4 regions of the Rhodococcus sp. NPDC127593 genome follow, and region 1 is predicted to be linked to each of the others. Evidence: riboswitches for the same ligand, from Rfam matches in the RefSeq annotation. Region 1 holds a riboswitch; each other region holds the start of a gene.
What was found. A riboswitch is a leader RNA that binds a small molecule or an ion and turns the genes downstream of it on or off. The one in region 1 is predicted to bind S-adenosylmethionine.

Region 2: another riboswitch for S-adenosylmethionine. It lies ahead of ACFVJ3_RS19485 (aminotransferase class V-fold PLP-dependent enzyme); the one in region 1 lies ahead of ACFVJ3_RS10760 (bifunctional o-acetylhomoserine/o-acetylserine sulfhydrylase).
Region 3: another riboswitch for S-adenosylmethionine. It lies ahead of ACFVJ3_RS09245 (putative leader peptide); the one in region 1 lies ahead of ACFVJ3_RS10760 (bifunctional o-acetylhomoserine/o-acetylserine sulfhydrylase).
Region 4: another riboswitch for S-adenosylmethionine. It lies ahead of ACFVJ3_RS09285 (putative leader peptide); the one in region 1 lies ahead of ACFVJ3_RS10760 (bifunctional o-acetylhomoserine/o-acetylserine sulfhydrylase).

The regions. Positions count from the first base shown of each region.
Region 1 is NZ_JBHXWI010000009.1:164,645-168,209, forward strand. It holds gene ACFVJ3_RS10750 (DUF3017 domain-containing protein) at 1-230, shown strand, start outside; gene ACFVJ3_RS10755 (homoserine O-acetyltransferase) at 262-1,386, opposite strand; gene ACFVJ3_RS10760 (bifunctional o-acetylhomoserine/o-acetylserine sulfhydrylase) at 1,383-2,666, opposite strand; SAM riboswitch class IV at 2,784-2,904, opposite strand; gene ACFVJ3_RS10765 (NADP-dependent isocitrate dehydrogenase) at 3,179-3,565, shown strand, end outside.
Region 2 is NZ_JBHXWI010000019.1:133,371-136,935, forward strand. It holds gene ACFVJ3_RS19475 (hypothetical protein) at 1-220, opposite strand, end outside; gene ACFVJ3_RS19480 (putative leader peptide) at 270-362, opposite strand; gene ACFVJ3_RS19485 (aminotransferase class V-fold PLP-dependent enzyme) at 367-1,662, opposite strand; SAM riboswitch class IV at 1,714-1,828, opposite strand; partial or broken gene ACFVJ3_RS19490 (mammalian cell entry protein) at 1,908-2,102, opposite strand; gene ACFVJ3_RS19495 (purine-cytosine permease family protein) at 2,249-3,565, shown strand, end outside.
Region 3 is NZ_JBHXWI010000008.1:41,200-44,764, forward strand. It holds gene ACFVJ3_RS09230 (LppA family lipoprotein) at 1-201, shown strand, start outside; gene ACFVJ3_RS09235 (HAD-IIA family hydrolase) at 223-1,014, opposite strand; gene ACFVJ3_RS09240 (sulfite exporter TauE/SafE family protein) at 1,091-1,858, opposite strand; SAM riboswitch class I at 2,071-2,167, shown strand; gene ACFVJ3_RS09245 (putative leader peptide) at 2,175-2,249, shown strand; gene ACFVJ3_RS09250 (amino acid ABC transporter permease) at 2,395-3,375, shown strand; gene ACFVJ3_RS09255 (amino acid ABC transporter ATP-binding protein) at 3,372-3,565, shown strand, end outside.
Region 4 is NZ_JBHXWI010000008.1:48,842-52,406, forward strand. It holds gene ACFVJ3_RS09275 (LLM class flavin-dependent oxidoreductase) at 1-188, shown strand, start outside; gene ACFVJ3_RS09280 (NtaA/DmoA family FMN-dependent monooxygenase) at 204-1,598, shown strand; SAM riboswitch class I at 1,646-1,739, shown strand; gene ACFVJ3_RS09285 (putative leader peptide) at 1,744-1,827, shown strand; gene ACFVJ3_RS09290 (ABC transporter substrate-binding protein) at 1,983-3,565, shown strand, end outside.

The DNA of each region.
Region 1 (3,565 bases):
TCGTCATCATGGTGGCCGTCGTGTTCGTGCTCGCGGATCGGTGGCGACGAGGGGCGTTCGTGTTCGGCGTCGCCACGCTGCTGGCGGCGGTCTTCCGGTTGATGATGCCGTCGGAGCGCGTCGGACTGCTCGCGGTGCGCAGCAAGCCTTTCGACGTGGGCGCGCTCGTGGCCGTCGGGGGCGCGATCGTGTGGCTGGCCGTGTCGATCGACCCGCTCGGAACCGACTAGCGGTCCGAGCGGGCGTCGTCCGTCGCCGGTGTCAGCGCCCGGCGCGTGCCAACTGCATCGTCTCGGAGAGCAGTTTCGCGACGGCGGCGGCCTCGGTGAGGAACCCGTCGTGGCCGTCCCGTGAGTTGAGCACCCGCAGACCGTCGCAGGTGGGGATGTCGTCGGCCAGATCCTCCTGCAGGCGGATCGGGTACAGACGGTCGGAGTCGACGCCGCCCACGATGACGGGTGCGGTGATCGCCCCCAGCGCCGCGGCGATGTCACCGCGACCGCGGCCCACGTCGTGCCGATTCATGGCCTCGGACAGCAGCACGTACGTGCTCGGGTCGAATCTGCCGACCAGCTTGTCGGCCTGGTGCTGGAGGTAGCTCTCGACGGAGTACCGGCCTCCGCGCGACGGGTCCTCGCCGTCCTGCGGCGAGTTCGCGAACCGGGAGTCGAGTTCACTCTCGCTGCGGTATGTCAGGTGCGCGATCCGGCGGGCGATGCGCAGTCCGGCCCGGGGAATCCGGCCGGTGCCGTGATAGTCGCCGCCCTGCCAGTCGGGGTCGCTGGTGATGGCCGCGATCTGGGTGGTCTGCGTGCCGATCTGGTCGGCGGTCGCGCGGGCGCCGACCGCGAGAACGAGCGCCGACGCCACCTGGTCCGGGTAGGTGACCGCCCACTCGAGCGCGCGCATTCCGCCCATCGAACCGCCGACGACGGACGCCAGCTTGTCGATGCCCAGCAGGTCGGTGAACTTCTTCTCGGCCGCGATCTGGTCGCGGATGGAGATCTCCGGGAAACGGCTGCCCCACGGGCGCCCGTCCTCGGCGATCGAACCGGGACCGGTGGTGCCGCGGCAGCCACCGAGGACGTTGGTCGCGACGACGCACCACTCGTCGGTGTCGATCGGCGCACCTGGACCGACCATTCCCGTCCACCAGCCGGGGGAGGGATGTTCGTCGGAGACCGGTCCGGTGACGTGGGAGTCGCCGGTGAGGGCGTGCTCGACGAGCACCACGTTGTCCCGGTTCGGGGACAGCTCTCCCCATCGCTGCACGGCAAGGGACACCGACGGGATCACTTCTCCGCTCTCGAGCTCGAGTGATCCGATGTCGATGGTGCCGAGACGTCCGTCCGCCACGGGCAGGTTCTGTACAGCGCTCACGGTCAAGATGCCGCCGCCGTAAGTCCGGTCTCGATATCGGCGATGATGTCGTCGATCCCTTCGATGCCGACAGCCAGGCGGACCAGTCCGGGGGTGACGCCGCTGGCGGCCTGCTCCTCGGGGGTCAGCTGGGCGTGTGTGGTGGATGCGGGGTGGATCACCAGCGAGCGGACGTCGCCGATGTTCGCGACGTGACTGTGCAGGGTGAGCGCGTTGACGAACTTCTTGCCCGCTTCGATGCCGCCGGCGAGTTCGAACGTCACGATGGCGCCCGCCCCCCTCGGTGCGATCTGCTTCGCACGGTCGTGCCAGGGCGAGGACGCGAGCCCGGCGTATCCGACGGACACGATCTCCGGCCGCGCCTCGAGGTACTCGGCGACGGCGGTCGCGTTCGACACGTGGCGTTCCATCCGCAGGCTGAGGGTCTCGATGCCCTGCGAGATGAGGAACGCGTTGAACGGGGAGATCGCCGACCCGAGGTCGCGCAGCAGCTGTACGCGCGCCTTGAGGGCGAACGCGGGCGGTCCGAGTTCGGAGAAGACGACGCCGTGGTAGCTCGGGTCGGGGGTGGTGAAGCCCGGGTGGCGGCCCTGGGTCCAGTCGAATGTGCCGCCGTCGACGATGACACCGGCGATCGCCGTGCCGTGGCCGCCGAGGTACTTGGTGGCCGAGTGCACCACGATGTCCGCGCCGTGCTCGAGGGGGCGGATCAGGTAGGGGGTGGCCACCGTGTTGTCGACGATCAGCGGGAGTCCGTGCTGATGCGCGATCCCGGAGATGCCGGGCAGGTCGAGGACGTCGTTGCGGGGATTGGAGATGGTCTCGCCGTAGAACGCCTTCGTGTTGTCCCGGACCGCGTCCTTCCACTGCTCGAGGTCGTCGGGGTCTTCGACGAACGAGACCTCGATGCCGAGCTTGGGCAGCGTGTAGTGGAAGAGGTTGTAGGTGCCGCCGTACAGCCGCGGGCTGGAGACGATGTGGTCGCCTGCCTGGGCGAGGTTCAGGATCGCGATCGTCTCGGCGGCCTGTCCGGAGGACAGCAGCAGGGCGGCGACACCGCCTTCGAGGGCGGCGATGCGCTGCTCGACCGCGTCCTGTGTGGGGTTCATGATGCGGGTGTAAATGTTGCCCGGCTCGGCCAGACCGAACAGCGCGGCAGCGTGATCGGTGCTGTCGAACGTGTACGAGGTGGTCTGGTAGATCGGCAGCGCCCGCGCCTTGGTGGTCGCGTCGGACGTCTGCCCGGCGTGGATCTGCTTGGTCTCGAACGACCAGTTCTCGGTCATGTGCTGTCTACTCCAGTGGTCTGACGAGGCGCGGACGGAGTGCTGGTGCGTTCGCGCGCAGGGCTTGTCTGGGGTCTATCTACGACAACAACAACACATCATGAACCTCCGATGTCGGACCCGCGCTTGTCACCCGACTGTTGTATGAATCAGGGAACCAGGTCATCACCCGGGGCACCCCACCGCGGTGGAGGGTTGCCGGCCAGCTAGCCGGGGCTCGTTGCTGGCACTCATGACCTGCAGTGAATCTTAGCGGCTGGGGTGGAACGACCGGAAACGGCACCGATCAGGGCCACTAGCAGGGAAAAGTTACCCGCGGGTAGGGGTGGGGGTGCGTGCCCCACGTGTTGCGAGCGTGGCGCATAGCAGTACGCTTGTCTTGTTTAGGTGCGGTCTCCCAGCGGCCGCCTTGACCGTCTACGTTTGATAAGCGAACCGTTCGCGGACCCACTCACAAAGTGCGCCCGCAACCGTGTAACCAGGGAAACTTCCTAGGAGGACGCGAAGCACCCATGTCCAAAATCAAGGTTGAGGGCACCGTCGTCGAACTCGACGGCGACGAGATGACACGCATCATCTGGCAGTTCATCAAAGACAAACTGATCCATCCTTACCTGGATGTGAATCTCGAGTACTACGACCTCGGCATCGAGTACCGGGACGAGACCGACGACCAGGTGACCATCGACGCGGCCAACGCCATCAAGAAGCACGGCGTCGGCGTCAAGTGCGCGACCATCACCCCGGACGAGGCACGCGTCGAGGAGTTCGGCCTCAAGAAGATGTGGCGGTCGCCCAACGGCACCATCCGCAACATCCTCGGTGGGACGATCTTCCGCGCGCCGATCATCATCTCCAACGTTCCGCGACTGGTTCCGGGCTGGACCAAGCCGATCATC
Region 2 (3,565 bases), on a different contig from region 1:
GCGCCTCACGCAGATCGGACGCCCGGATACGGACGACGTTCGGCGGGAACGACGTGAGGTCGAGCTGATCCGTCGAGTCGGCGGTCAGGTCCACCCAGTAGTCCGCGCCGTTGATCGGCCGCGTGCCTGCGGCACCCTCGGCCGCCGGGTGGTGGCCCGATCCGGTCAGTTCGACGGCGACGCGAAGGGGACGGGAAGCGAAGACATTGTCTCGAGACATTGGGGTTCCTCGGGAATGACGTGTGAATGAAACGGAGCTGGAAGACCGGTCAGCTCGAACACATACCCGAGGCGGTTCGGCACAGATCGACATGCCGACGGCACCAGTGAGCAATCATTGTGCTCCCAGCCTGCGATGCCATGCGGTCATACTAGCGCGTCCCGCGAAAAACGAGTCTCCGGCACCGGATTCCACTGGCCGCTCTCCTTGGCGTAGGTCCAGTTCCGGCGCCCCGCCACCAGGGTGCGCACCGCGTCGACCAGCCGATCCACGTCCTCGGAGCAGCTTCCGAGACCCACACTCACGCGCACGGCGCCGTCGGGCCGGCCGAGGCGTCCCAGCAGCGGATGGGCGCAGAAACGCCCGTCGCGAACTCCGATTCCGTGCTCGGCGGACAGGTAGGCGGCGATCTCTCCCGGCTCGAACCCGTCGATCGTGAACGTCACGATCCCCACGGTGTCGGGCGCGTCCGACCACAGCCGCAGGAACTCCAGGCCGTCGACGGAGCCGAGGCCGTCGAGGAGCCGGCCGGTGAGCGCCGCCTCGTGTTCGGCCACCGTGCCGAAGTCCAGCTCGGACAGCGCATCGCACGCGGCGGCGAGCGCCGCCGCGCCGAGCACGTTGGGCGACCCCGCCTCGTGCCGGGCGGGGGCGGGCGCCCACTGGGTGGATTCGACGGTCACGTTCCGGACCGCTCCGCCGCCTGCGAGGTAGGGCTCGGCGGCGTCGAGCCAGTCCCGGCGGCCCACCAGCACGCCGGAGCCGAAGGGGGCATACAGCTTGTGCCCGGAGAAGGCGAGGTAGTCGACACCCCACTCCTCGATGTCGATGCGTCGGTGCGGTGCGAGCTGAGCGGCGTCGACGAGAATCCGTGCGCCGCAACGATGCGCCACCTCGGCGAGGGCGGCGATCGGCAGCACCTCGCCGGTCACGTTGGACGCTCCCGTCACCGCGAGCAGGGCGGTGGGCTTGGAGCACAGTTCGGCGACGAGCAGGCGGACGGTCTCGTCCAGCGTGTCCGCCGCCCTCACGACACGAGAGTTCTTCCACGGCAGCAGGTTCGCGTGGTGCTCGATGTCGAGGACCACGGTGCTGCCGGGGACACAGCCGGCGAGCAGATTCAACGAGTCGGTCGTGTTCCGGGTGAAGACCACCACCTGGTCCTCGCCGGCTCCGACGAACCGGGCGACCGAGTCGCGGGCCTTCTCGTAGCACTCGGTCGACACCCGCGACGCGTAGCCGGCGCCGCGGTGCACGCTGGAGTACGTCGGAAGCAGTGCCCCGATTCGGTCGGTCACCTGCGCCAACGCCGGCGCACTGGCGGCGTAGTCGAAGTTGACGTAGGTGCAGTCACCGCCCTGAACGAGCGGAACCCGCAGGTCGGAGCCCGAAACTTGAGCCAGGGGGGCAACACACACGTCAGCGGTCAATACAGCAGTCATCACGACATCCCTAGTAGTCAGGGACTCGTCGCAGGGTCGGTGCCCTCTCGGAGTCCGCGCTTGCCGGATCCGGTATGGACCTCAGCCTGGTCGTCACCCGGAGCACCCCGCCGCGGTGGAGGGTTGCCGACCAGCTAGCCGGGGCTTGACGCTGGTACTCGTGACCTGTTTCGAAGATTGCAGGATCGACGCGCAGTTGTCAACCCGAAACCCGGGAGTCCGGGATCCGCGCCCGTGAACTCGCGTCAGTTGGGGGTCGCCGCGCGGAGCGGGGCGAGCTGATGTGCAATCGGGTTGAGGGCCAACCTGTTCGGGTCCTTCTTGGGTGTGCAGTCCCACGGCCGCACGGCGGCGGGGTCGCCGAACACGATCCGGTTCGCGCTGCGGACGCCGAGACTGCCCTGCGGAGCCGCACAGGACGCGGCGGTGTTCTGCGGGAAGCCCGGTCGTCGTAGCGCAAACTTCGCACCGCCATCGGTGGTGCACGTCGCTCGCAGGTCTTGACTGAATTTTCAGTTTGGAATATCTTCGGTACCCAACAGGACGTGATGACGGTCACCTCCGCCCCCAGAATGTGAGGTCCGCAGTGTCCACGAATCTCGACCCGGCGACGCCCCTCGACGACACCGCCCCCTCCCCGCCGGAGGACCGCTTCGGACACGTCGAAACGATCGGCGTGGAGTACATCCCCGAATCGGAGCGCGATTCGCGACCGCTCAACATGCTCGCCGTGTTCTTCGGCGGCAACCTGGCGTTCTCGGTGATCGTGTTCGGCTGGCTCCCCATCACGTTCGGGCTCGGGTTCGGCAGCGCGGTCGCGGCCAGCGCGGTCGGCATCGGCCTCGGCACGCTCCTCATCGCTCCCCTGTCACTCCTGGGTCCGCGCACCGGCACGAACAACACCGTGTCGAGTGGTGCGCATTTCGGAGTGAGCGGACGGATGATCGGATCCGGTCTCACGCTGCTCTTCGCCCTCGCGTACGCCGCGATCGCGGTCTGGACCTCGGGTGACGCGCTGATTGCCGCCGCCCACCGCCTGCTCGGCACCCCGGTCGACAACGGCATGCTCGCGCTCGGCTACGGCATCATCGCCGCCGAGATCGTGGCCGTCGCGCTGTTCGGCCACGGCACGGTGGTCGCGCTCCAGAAGTTCGTGCTGCCCGTCGTCGCCGCGCTGCTCCTGCTCGGTGTCTTCGCATTCGGTGGTCGCTTCGACGGCGGCGCGGGCGGCGGCGACTATCTCCTCGGCGGATTCTGGCCCACCTGGATTCTGGCCGTGGTCCTCGCCGTCGGCGGTCCGTTGTCGTACGCCCCGACGCTCGGCGACTACAGCAGGCGGATCTCCCGGGTGCGGTTCAGCGACCGTTCGATCGTCGCGGCCACCATGGCCGGCATCTTCTTCGGACTGTTCCTGACCGCGGCGTTCGGGTCGTTCACCGCCTCGACGTTCACCACGCTCAGCGCCTCCTACGTTGCCGACCTGGTGGCGGAGGCGCCCGGTTGGTACGTGCTGCCGATCGTCCTCGTCGCCCTCGCGGGCGGACTCGGGCAGGGCGTCCTCAACGTCTACGCCAGCGGCCTCGACCTGGAAGCGCTGATCCCCCGGTTGCGCCGCGTCCACACCACGCTGATCACGTCGGCGCTCGCGGTGGCCCTGCTCTACATCGGCGTCTTCGTCGTCGACGCCGTCGATTCGATCACCGCGATGACCCTGGTGCTCAACGGTTTCGCCGCGCCGTGGGTGGCGATCAACGTCGCCGGCTTCCTGATTGCGCGGCGAGGGCAGTACGACGCGGTCGACCTCCAGGTCTTCAACCTGGGCCGCAAGGGTGGGCGGTACTGGTTCACCGGCGGCTGGAACCTGCGCGCCGTCGTCCCGTGGGCGGCCGGGTCGGTGTTCGGC
Region 3 (3,565 bases), on a different contig from region 1:
ATCGGCGACGCGGACTGGCCCGCCGTGCTGGCCGTGGCCCGTGCGATCGCCACCGACGCCGGAATGGACCGGCTCGACGTGCTGGCCGACCGACCCGGACGCCACGACGTGACGTTCGCCGGTGGGGACGGGAACCGGATTACGTTCGGGACCTACAAGGCAGCGACCATCAGGGGCGTCACCGGCTGCCGCCACCCGTGAGTACTTGTTAACGTCCCGCGGTTAAGAAGTACTCACGGGCGGCGGAGCCGCATCGCCGAACGGATCAGACGTACGGCCGACGAGATCGGCGACCGATTTGAGCACCGTCGTGGGACGGTAGGGGAACAGTTCCACCGAATCCCGCGTCGAAATTCCGGTGAGGACGAGGATGGTCTGCAGCCCGGCCTCGAGCCCGCAGACGATGTCGGTGTCCATGCGGTCGCCGATCATCAGTGTGTTCGCGGAGTGCGCGCCGATGGCCCGCAGCGCCGAGCGCATCATCAGCGCGTTCGGCTTGCCCACGTAGTACGGGTCGCGTCCGGTGGCTCTACTGATCAGTGCCGCAACGGATCCCGTTGCCGGAAGGGAACCTTCCCGGGACGGGCCGGTGGGGTCGGGGTTGGTCGCGATGAAGCGAGATCCTCTCTCCACCAAACGAATTGCGGTGGTGATGGCCTCGAAGGAGTAGGTGCGGGTCTCGCCGAGGACCACGTAGTCGGGATCGTTCTCGGTGAGGACGTACCCGATGTCGTGCAGTGCGGTGGTGAGCCCGGATTCGCCGACGACGTACGCGCTGCCGCCCGGTCGCTGGTTCGCCAGGAACGTCGCGGTGGCGAGGGCGGACGTCCAGATCGATTCCTCGGGAATGTCCAGGCCGGTGCGGAGCAGGCGGGCGCGAAGGTCGCGCGGAGTCCTGATCGAATTGTTGGTCAGGACGATGAACGGGGTACCGGATTCCCGGAGTTCCGCCAGGAACAGATCGGCCCCGGGGACCAGATGTTCTTCGTGGACGAGAACGCCGTCCATGTCCATGAGATAGGTCCAGCCCGGGTGCTCTACATCGTTGCTCACCGACTCAGTATGAGGGAGCGGAAGGGTGCATGCGCGACTATGCGAGCAGCCGGAACAGACCGATGAGGCCGACGACGACGATGGTTCCCCGCAACGCGGTGGGCGACAGACGGCGGCCGTAGCGGGCGCCGAGGACGCCCCCGAACAGCGAGCCCACCGCGATGAGGCCGGCCGCCGCCCAGCTGATTCGGTCGAAGGCCACGAGCGTGTAGGCGGTCGCGGCGACGATGTTGACGATGAGCGAGAGCAGGTTCTTCGCGCCGTTCATCCGTTGAAGGCTCTCCGGCAGGATCGCGCCCATCACACCCATCAGCAGAATGCCCTGCGCGGCGGTGAAGTATCCGCCGTACACGCCCACGGCGAACGTCCCGACGGTCAGCAGGGTGAGGCGCGCCGGACTCAGGCCCGCCTCGTGGCTGCCGCGCTGCTTCGCCCAGGCCTGGATCTTCGGCTGCAGCACCACCAGGATCAGGGCGAGGATGAGCAGCACCGGGACGACGAGTTCGAACACAGTTTCGGGCAGGTGCAGCAGTAGCCACGAGCCGAGAAGCGCACCGCACAGTGACGCCGGGATCTGCCACCGGAGCCGCGGTCCCTGTCCGGCCAGTTCCCGCCGGTACCCCCACGTGCCGGATACGCCACCGGCGACCAGGCCGATCGCGTTCGACATCGTGGCGGTCACCGGAGGGAACCCGAAAGCCACCAGGGTGGGGAAAGTGATGAGCGTGCCGCTGCCGACGATGGCGTTGATCGCGCCCGCGCCTACACCGGCTACCAGGATCGCGATGACTTCGAGTGGTGTCACCGAGGCGACGTTACAAGGGCCTCGGAAGGCCCGGCAGCCGGGTCGCACGACCGCGGAGATGCAGAGCTGCGCGCTCTATTCAACCGCATGGATCGCCACCTGTCAGCACTTCTGCGCGCCGTGATTCTTGAATCCGCTCGGCGCCATTTCCCCTGTGTTGCAGGGAAATACCTCGTGTTGACGGGGTTCGGGAATGCAGCTAGTGTTCGCTTCAACCATCCAGAGCGACCGAGAGACCTGGCTCGTTGACGTCGCAGCAACCCTTCCGAATTCTTCGGGTGCGGGTGCTACCGCCGGGATCGATGGAAGGCAGCACATGAACTACCTCGCGCGCCCTGCGTGGCGCAGACGGCACATCGACCTGTGCCGGACCACCTCCTGCCACTGTTGACGAGGTCTCACAGCACGCTCGCCGGGCATTTCGCCCGGTGAGCGACTGATGCGCGCCCGCACCCCGCGGAAGACGCGCCCTCCTCCAGTCCCGATTCCAGGTGAAAGGCCGCCTCAGTGATGTCTGTCCTAAGTGGTGAGCGAGCGTGAGCGCCCCCGTACGGGCGCGTTCGGCCGCGCCCCTCGATTCAGGAGCCTCCGGCGACGGGGACGCTGCGCTGGAAGTGGCGCGGAGGTGGCATCCGTGGCGGTGGGTCGTCAGCGCCGCAGTGCTGGTACTGCTCGCCCAGTTCGTCCACGGCCTCGCGACCAACCCGGGATGGGACTGGGCGACGTTCGCCAAGTACTTCACCGCCGGCTCCGTGCTGCAGGCCCTGTGGATGACGGTGAAGTTGACATTGTGGGGGACGATCCTGGGATTCGCACTCGGTGTGGTGCTCGCGGTCAGCCGCTTGTCGCACAACCCGGTGCTGCAGGTGATCGCCTGGGTGTACATCTGGGCGTTCCGGTCGATTCCGCTGATCGTGCAGCTCCTGTTCTGGTTCAACATCACGTACCTGTATCAGACTCTGTCGCTGGGCATTCCGTTCGGTCCGGGCTTCCTCACGTTCGAGGTAAACGGCGTCATCAGCGGCTTCACCGCCGCCGTCATCGGTCTGGCCCTGCACCAGGCCGCGTACTCCGCCGAGATCATCCGCTCCGGCATCATCTCGGTGGACCACGGGCAGATCGAGGCGGCGCAGTCGCTGGGCATCCCGCGCCGCCGCCAGTTCTTCAAGATCGTTCTGCCCCAGGCGATGCGCGGCATCCTGCCGAACGCCGCGAACGAGGTGATCAGCCTGTTCAAGGGCACCTCGATCGTGTCGACGATGGCGATCGCCGAACTGTTCTACCAGGTTCAGGTGATCTTCGGCCGCAACGGCCGCGTCGTGCCACTGCTCATGGTCGCGACGATCTGGTACATCATCCTCACCACGCTGTTGTCGATCGGCCAGTACTACGTCGAGCGGCACTACGCGCGCGGATCGGCTCGGGCACTGCCGCCGACTCCGTGGCAGAAGCTCACCCGGAAGTTCGCCGAGATCCGTGACGCCGGTGTCTCCGTACCGAGAGGTGCCACGAAATGACAACCGCAGCCCATCCGGCGGAGTTCGCGGTGGAAGTCCGCGGCGTCCACAAGTCCTTCGGCACGCTCGAAGTCCTGCAGGGCGTGGACCTGCTGGTCCGCAAGGGCGAGGTGACGGTGATCCTGGGTCCTTCGGGTTCCGGCAAGTCCACGCTGCTGCGCACCCTCAACCACCTGGAGAAGGTGGACCG
Region 4 (3,565 bases), on a different contig from region 1:
GTGTGCGCCTGCATCCCGCCGTCGTCGACGAGGATCTTCCGGTGCTTGCGCGGTACGTGGTCCCGGCACTCCTTCGCGCCGGCATCGCCCACCGTCCCGTCCCCGGTTCGACCCTGCGCAGCACGCTCGGCCTCGACCGTCCCGTCACCCGATTCCAGGCCGAGCGCCTCGAAGACTCTTCTCGCTGAAAGGTTGTGGAGAACATGACCGATAACTCGTACGCGCGCCCCGGCGCCCAGGTGCACTTCGGTGTCTTCTTCCAGGGCGTCAACCACACGACGATCTGGTCGGACCCGTCGAGCGGATCGCAGATCGACTTCGAAACGTTCCGGCGGGTGGCTCTGACCGCCGAGCGCGGCCTGTTCGACGCCTTCTTCCTCGGCGAGGGCCTGCGCCTGCGGGAACAGGAAGGCAAGATTCTCGATCTCGACATCGTGGGCAGGCCGGACGCGATCACCCAACTCTCGGCGCTGGCCGGCATCACCCGGCACATCGGGCTGGTGGCCACCCAGAACACCACATACAACGAACCGGCCGACCTCGCCCGCCGGCTGTCCGGGCTGGACCTGCTGTCCGGCGGCCGTGCCGGCTGGAACGCCGTCACCACGGACAACGCGTGGACCGGAGAGAACTTCCGGCCCGGTGGCTTCCTCGATCACGCGGACAGGTACGAGCGGGCCGGGCAGTTCCTCGACACCGCCCGGGCGATCTGGGATGCGTGGGCCGACGATGCGGTCGCGACGCGCACCGACGCGCCGTCGTGGTCGACCCCGGACGGTGTGCAGGAGGTGTCCCGGCGCACGTCGCAGTTCGGCGTCACGATCACCCCCACGCTGCCGCGCAGCGCGCAGGGGCATCCCGTCATCTTCCAGGCCGGCGACTCACCGGCGGGCCGGGACTTCGCGGCCGCGCACACCGACGTGATCTTCTCCCGGCACGGAACGCATTTCGACGAGGCGCTCGCCTTCGCCGACGACATCAGGGGCAGACTGCGTCGTGCGGGGCGCCCCGAGGACGATGTGAAGATCCTGCCGGGGACGCAGATCGTGCTCGCGGAGAACGCGTCCGAGGTGGAGGAGAAGGTGCGCTGGGTCCGCGAGGGCCAGTACACCGGGCAGACGGCGTTGTCTCTGGTCGGCCAGGTGTGGGGCCGCGATCTGTCCGATCGCGACCCGGACGGTCCGCTGCCCGAATTCGATCCGGTGCCCGCGCCGATCTCCGTCACCCGCGGGGCCGCGCGCGACGGAAAGGATCCGCTGGCCATCGCCAGGGAATGGCGGGCCCTGGCCGAGGCGCAGAACCTGTCGCTGCGGCAGGTCGCGATCGCGACCACTCAGCGCTCCGGCTTCGCCGGTACTCCCGGACAGGTCGCCGACGAGCTCACCCGGTGGGTACGCAGTGGGGCCACGGACGGCTTTAATATCTCGCCGTACCTGGTGCCCACCGGACTCGACGAGATCGTCGACCTGCTCGTACCCGAATTGCAGGAGCGCGGTTCGTACCGAACGGAATACGACGGTTCCACCCTGCGTGAGCACCTCGGGCTCCGGCCCGCCCTGTCGTGGCGGGAGGTCGAGTCCCGGCAGGCGGTCGGGTAGCGAGGGTCCATGTGGCGCCGCGACCGGGGATCTCTTACACTCGGTAACGACCATCCAGAGCGACCGAGAGACCTGGCTCGTTGACGTCGCAGCAACCCCCCGCCCTGCGGGTGCGGGTGCTACCGCCGGGATCGATGGAGGAACCATGTTGACCGAAGGCTTCGTGAGCGCCTGGGGGCGTCTGCACGTCGATCTCTGCCGGCTGTCCACCTCCATCTGTCACAGCTGACCTGACACCCCGACAGACATCCGGGGTTCCTGCTCTACACACCGCATCCGCGTCGGATCCGGTGTCACTCACCTTTCTGTGCGCGTGAGCGCTGCCGATACGACGGGCAGCGCGCACGGCACTTCTTCGAGATCACGGAGTTCTCGGTGCCATCAGTGCCTTTGTCCTCGCCCTACCGGATCGCAGCAGGTATCGGAGTCGCCGCCGCGCTGGCCACGGCGCTCACCGCCTGCGGTGGGGGTTCCAGCAATTCCTCCGCGGATGCGGGCCCCGCACAGCCCGGCGGCACTCTCCGTTACGGCCTCTCGCAGGCACCCACGTGCGCCGACCCCGCACAGTCGGGCACGAACCAGACGATCTACGTCGCTCGTCAGGTGGTGGACTCGCTCACCGATCAGGACCCGGCAACGGGCGAACTGAAGCCGTGGCTGGCCGAGAGTTGGGAAACGGACGCCGACGCGTCCTCCTTCACGTTCCACCTGAAGGAGGGGGTGACGTTCAGTGACGGAACACCTTTCACCGCGGAGTCGGTGAAGAAGAATCTCGACGCCATCGTGAACACCCTCACCGGGGCCAAGGCAGCGCTCGGTGCCAGCTACCTCACCGGCTACACCGGCACCACCGTGATCGACCCGCTGACCGCGCAGGTCGACTTCGCCGCACCCAACGCGCAGTTCCTGCAGGCGTCGTCCACCCCGCAGCTCGGCATCCTGTCCGATGCGTCCGTCGCGAAGTCCGCCGAAGAGCGGTGCACCGGCAAGATCTCGGGCACCGGGCCGTTCACGTACGCCGACTACCAGCAGGACAAGTCGGTGACCCTCGCCAAGCGCGCCGGGTACAACTGGGGTTCCGACGTGTTCGGCCACGACGGCGAGGCCTACCTCGACACCATCGAGTTCAGTGTCGTCCCCGAATCAGGTGTCCGCACGGGCAGCCTGTCCTCCGGGCAGCTGGACGCGATCAGTGACGCGTTGCCGCAGGACGCCCCGCAGATCGAAGGTGCGGGCGGGCAGGTGCTCACCACGTCGAATCCCGGAACCCCGTTCGGCTTCCAGCCCAACGTGACCCGTGGACCGCTCGTCGATCCCGTCGTGCGCAGTGCGCTGGTCCCCGCGATCAACCGGCAGGAACTGGTCGACACCGTGCTCGGCCCCAACTTCAAGCCGGCCACCAGTACGCTGGCCAGCCGGACCCCGGGCTACGTGGCGCTGCCGGACGTGACATATGACCCGGAGAAGGCGAAGTCGATCCTCGATCAGGCGGGCTGGGTTCCCGGTGCCGACGGCATCCGGGAGAAGGGCGGTCAGAAGCTGAGCTTCCCCGTTCTGTTCAGCTCCGTGTTCGCCGGCAACCAGGCCATCCTCGAGCTGGTGCAGCAGCAGCTCAAAGAGGTGGGAGTGGATCTGCAGCTGAATCTCGTGTCCACCCCCGAGGCCACCGCCCGCCAGAATTCCAAGGACTTCGACGCCACCTACTACAACAGCACCCGCGCAGACGGTGACATCCTCCGCACCCAGTTCGGCCTCGAGGGCCGCAACCTGAACAGCCGCGGACCGATTCCCGCGCTCGACGACGTGCTCGCGAAGCAGCTCGCCACCACCGACACCGCCGAGCGGAGCGCGCTCGTCGCCGACGCCCAGCAGCAGGTGCTCGACAACGGTCTGTGGATCCCCACGGTGGAGTTGTCGCAGGCGATCGGCGCCGGCCCCAACGTGCAGGATCTGAAGTTCGAGGCCTC